One region of the Nocardiopsis sp. NPDC006198 genome, then DNA from elsewhere that is predicted to be linked to it. Evidence: predicted binding sites of a transcription regulator. Region 1 holds the regulator's gene; the other holds the start of a gene.
The links. Region 1 encodes LexA, which represses DNA repair genes until DNA is damaged. Its sites were predicted from a motif close to TCGAACANNTGTTCGA; they were not measured.

Region 1 (2,391 bases):
CTTGGAATACGGGACGGCCGGTCACGGGAGGACGTGTCCCGCGGTGTCCGGCCGGCCCCTGCGGTGCCCCGCCCGCGGCCCTCTCCCGGCCGCGGGGGCGCTACCCGGTGGTGGTGCTGCTCTCGGGGAGGGGGCCGGCCGCGCCGCCGTCACCGTCCTCCCGGTCCTGCCGCAGGCTGGCGATCTCGGCCTCGAAGTCGGCGAGGCTCTCGAAACCGCGGTAGACGCTGGCGAAGTGCAGGTAGGCCACCTCGTCCAGGTCACGCATCGGGCCGAGGATGGCCAGGCCGATCTCGTGGGCCGGCACCTCGGCGACGCCGCGTCCGCGGATCTCCTCCTCGACCTGCTGGCCGAGCTTGGCGAGCGCGTCCTCGGAGACGGGGCGGCCCTGGCAGGCCCGGCGCACCCCGGCGATGATCTTGGTACGGCTGAAGGGCTCGGTGACCCCGGAGCGCTTGGCGACCATCAGCAGGACGGTCTCCTGCGTGGTGAACCTGCGCTCGCACACCGGGCAGGACCGGCGGCGCCTGATGGCCGCGCCGTCGTCGGTGGACCTGCTGTCGATCACCCTGGTGTCCGGATGGCGGCAGAACGGACAGTGCATCCTGGTTCACCTGCTTCCCTCACCGAATCGACACCCTGTATCTCTACTAAACCACAACTCCTGGACAATCCATCCCGCGAGAGCACCAGATGTTGTGGTCGAACTTAGGCGCAGCAAGGGGTGGCCCGCAACTCCGCGGCCCGCGTGTCCCGCACGCGGGCACGCGACGGGACCCGCGGCGGAGGCAGAGGGCGGACATGGGGGCGCGGGGGCGCCGGGCCGCCCCGGGGGCGTCCGGCTCCGTCGACAAGAATAGCGGCGGAGGCCCCCGGCGCCCGCTGCGACCGGCGGCCCGCCGCGCCCGGAAGCACGTCCCACGAGGGGGTTCCGGCATCGCCCCCGGGATCCGGGAGACCAGTCCCACATCCCCCGGAACCGCCCTCGGGGAGACGTGTTCGCGCATTCCGGGGACAACACCACGTGAACACGTGTACACACGTCGGTAGAGGCCGGAAATTGACCGCGAAAACACGCGGGACAATGGACCGAGCCATCGAACGCTTGTTTGATATCACCGTGCGCAACGTCTAATGTTGACTGTGATTTCACGCTGGTTTCGCCATCACGCGGACCCCAGGTCGGCGCGGTTGCGGACCGGTGGTGGCCAGTCACGCAATCAGGCCCTGACCGAACCGAATGCCGAGGAGGCCCGGCCGTGCCGGAGGAGAATCCCGGAACCGCAGATTCCACCGCCGTTCTCACCGCAGTGGGGAACACGGGGGGATCCACGCCCGAAGCCCCCAAACTCACCGCCCGACAGCAGAGCGTCCTGAACTGCATCCAGCGGTATGTGCGCGAGCGGGGCTTCCCCCCGTCGATAAGGGAAATCGGGGAAGCGGTCGGCCTCTCCAGCCCTTCCAGCGTGGCGCACCAGCTCAAGGTCCTCCAGCGCAAGGGCTACCTGCACCGGGACCAGAACAGGCCCCGGGCGGTGGAGCTGCGCTCGCCCGGCCGTTCCTCCGGCCGGACCGTGACCCCCGAGGACATCGACCCCTCGCGCGCCGCGGCCGTGCCCCTGGTCGGCCGCATCGCCGCCGGCGGGCCCATCCTGGCCGAGGAGTCGGTGGAGGACGTGCTCGCGCTGCCCCGCCAGCTGGTCGGGGAGGGCCGCCTGTTCATGCTCACCGTGGTCGGCGACTCGATGATCGACGCCGCCATCACCGACGGCGACCTGGTCGTGGTCCGCCAGCAGCAGGACGCCAACAACGGTGACATCGTGGCGGCCCTGCTGGACGACGAGGCGACCGTCAAGGTCCTGCGCCGCGAGGAGGACGGCCACGTCTGGCTGATGCCGCGCAACGAGGCCTACGAGCCGATCAACGGGGACGCCGCCACCGTCCTGGGCAAGGTCGTCGCGGTCATGCGACGCGTCTGACCCCGGTCCGGCCCCACTGCCCCGCGCCCCCGGCGCCGTCCTGCGACGGCCCGGGGGCGCCGTGCCGTGCGCGCGGGCGCCCGGCGGCCGGGGCCGCTCGGCACGCGCGCGATCGCGGGAACCTCGGCGCATCCCCGGCCTCCCTGGCATGGGACGCCCGGCACGCGCACGGTCGCGGGAGGGCCTGTGGACGACGGGGGCCCGCCGGGCGGGGCCGCTAGGCTGGAACCGTGTCCACACCACTCTCCTCCCCCTCCGCCCGACCGCGCGCCGCACTGGTCGGCGGTGCCCTCGCGGTCCTGCTCTCCGCCGCCGCCTGCGCCCCGGCCGACACAGGCGGCGCCGAGCCCCCCGGTGCCGGCGGGGTCGAGCGCGAACTCGCCTTCGAGGGCGGCGGGCACGAGGTCTCCGC
Region 2 (2,391 bases), on a different contig from region 1:
GGCGCGTGTGCGCGGGGAGTGGGTGAGCATCCGCAGGCACAGGGCGCGGGCCTGCGCCTCGGGATCGTCCCCGGGCGGTCCGGACCCGCCCGGGGAGGTGTGCTCGGAGGTGTCCTCGGGGCGTGCGCCGTCGGAGGGGCGCCGCCCCCCGGGCCGGCCCCGGTCACGCATCCGGCGCGGGCGCCTTGGCGGTCTTGGCCGGGGCGCGCTTGGCGGGCGCCTTGGCCGCGGTGTCCGCCGAGTCCTTCGCGGGCTCCTTGCCGCTCTCGGCCGCGGAGCCGGAGGCGCTGTCGTCGCCCTTGACGGGCACGCCCAGCTTCTCCTTGATCTTCTTCTCGATCTCGTTGGCCAGGTCGACGTTCTCGCGCATGAACGTGCGCGCGTTCTCCTTGCCCTGGCCCAGCTGGGTGCCCTCGTACGTGTACCAGGCGCCGGACTTGCGCACGATGCCGTGCTCCACGCCCAGGTCGATGAGGCTGCCCTCGCGGGAGACGCCGACGCCGTAGATGATGTCGAACTCCGCCTGCTTGAACGGCGGCGCGATCTTGTTCTTGACCACCTTGACCCGGGTGCGGTTGCCGACCGCGTCCGTGCCGTCCTTGAGGGTCTCGATACGGCGGACGTCCAGGCGGACCGACGCGTAGAACTTGAGCGCCTTGCCGCCGGTGGTCGTCTCCGGGGAGCCGAACATGACGCCGATCTTCTCGCGCAGCTGGTTGATGAAGATCGCGGTGGTGCCCGTCTGGTGCAGCACGCCGGCCATCTTGCGCAGCGCCTGCGACATCAGGCGGGCCTGCAGGCCGACGTGGCTGTCGCCCATCTCGCCCTCGATCTCGGCCCGGGGGACCAGTGCGGCCACCGAGTCGATCACGACGATGGAGACCGCGCCGGAGCGCACCAGCATGTCGACGATCTCCAGGGCCTGCTCACCGGTGTCCGGCTGGGAGAGCAGGAGGTTGTCGGTGTCGACGCCGATCTTCTTGGCGTACTCGGGGTCGAGCGCGTGCTCGGCGTCGACGAAGGCGGCGATGCCGCCCAGCTTCTGCGCGCTGGCCACCGCGTGCAGGGCGACGGTGGTCTTGCCGCTCGACTCGGGGCCGTAGACCTCGATGATCCGCCCCCGGGGCAGACCGCCGATGCCGAGCGCCACGTCGAGGGCGATCGCCCCGGTGGGGATCGACTCGATCGGCGGGCGATCATCGTCGCCCAGGCGCATGATGGAGCCCTTGCCGAACTGCCGCTCGATCTGCGCGAGCGCTGTGTCGAGAGCCTTGTCTCGGTCTCCAGATGCCACGGGATACCCCTGTTGTTGGGTGGGTGCCTTCTTCTTCATGATGCCCACGACGCTACGCGGTCGGTACGACAATCGCGACGTCCGACGTTCGCCTGTGGACAACCCACACTATCCGAACCTCTGTTCGATTTCGTGGGCGACCCGTGGACGAACCGTCGTCGCGGCGCGTCGGCGGCCCGCTCCGTCACCGCACGGAGAACGGGAGGTCGAACGCGTCACACACCGCCCGCCACACCTCCTTCGGGCTCGCCCCGTCGGCGAGCGCCTGCTGGACCGTCCTGGAGCCGAGACCCTCGATGACGTAGTCCTTGGCCAGGCTCTGCGCGTACGCCTCGCCGAACTGCTGGTGCATGTTGTTCCAGAAAGCAGTGAGTCTCATCGGCCCCAGTATCGGGGATCGGCGCGCCCGCCGCGGCCCTTCCGCCGTTCTGTCCCCCGCGGCGGGCACACTGGCGGGATGAGTCGTGTGTCGCATCCCCTCGAACGCTTCGGACCGGCCACGCGGACCTGGTTCGACCAGGCCTTCCCCGCCGGCCCGACCCCGGCGCAGGCGGGCGCCTGGGAGTCCGTCGCCGGGGGGAGCAACACGCTCGTGGTGGCCCCGACGGGGTCGGGCAAGACCCTCTCCGCGTTCCTGTGGTCCCTGGACCGCCTGCTCACCTCTCCCCCTCCCGAGGACCGCTCCAGGCGGTGCCGCGTGCTCTACGTCTCCCCGCTCAAGGCGCTGGCCGCGGACGTGGAGCGCAACCTGCGCGTCCCCCTCGCGGGGATCGCGGCCGCGGCCGGCGCCGCGGGCCGGGACCTGTCCCCGGTCACCGTGGGCGTGCGCACCGGGGACACCCCCGCCGACGAGCGGCGCAGGCTCGCCACCCGTCCTCCGGACGTCCTCATCACGACGCCCGAGTCGCTGTTCCTCGTGCTCACCTCGCGCGCCCGCGAGGGGCTCTCGGGGGTGGAGACGGTGATCGTGGACGAGGTGCACGCCCTGGCGGGCACCAAGCGCGGGGCCCACCTGGCGCTGAGCCTGGAACGGCTGGAGGCCCTGCTGGAGCGGCCCGCGCAGCGGATCGGCCTGTCGGCGACCGTGCGCCCGCCCG

Region 2: a site for LexA is predicted at 1,407-1,422, ahead of recA (recombinase RecA). Genes of this name have one in related genera too.

Annotation. Positions count from the first base shown of each region.
Region 1 is NZ_JBEXSY010000088.1:4,148-6,538, forward strand. Features, by position in the region: gene nrdR (transcriptional regulator NrdR) at 101-604, opposite strand; gene lexA (transcriptional repressor LexA) at 1,260-1,979, shown strand; gene ABZ234_RS31570 (alpha/beta fold hydrolase) at 2,210-2,391, shown strand, end outside.
Region 2 is NZ_JBEXSY010000063.1:3,206-5,596, forward strand. Features, by position in the region: gene recX (recombination regulator RecX) at 1-171, opposite strand, end outside; gene recA (recombinase RecA) at 164-1,294, opposite strand; gene ABZ234_RS28190 (DUF3046 domain-containing protein) at 1,479-1,673, opposite strand; gene ABZ234_RS28195 (DEAD/DEAH box helicase) at 1,752-2,391, shown strand, end outside.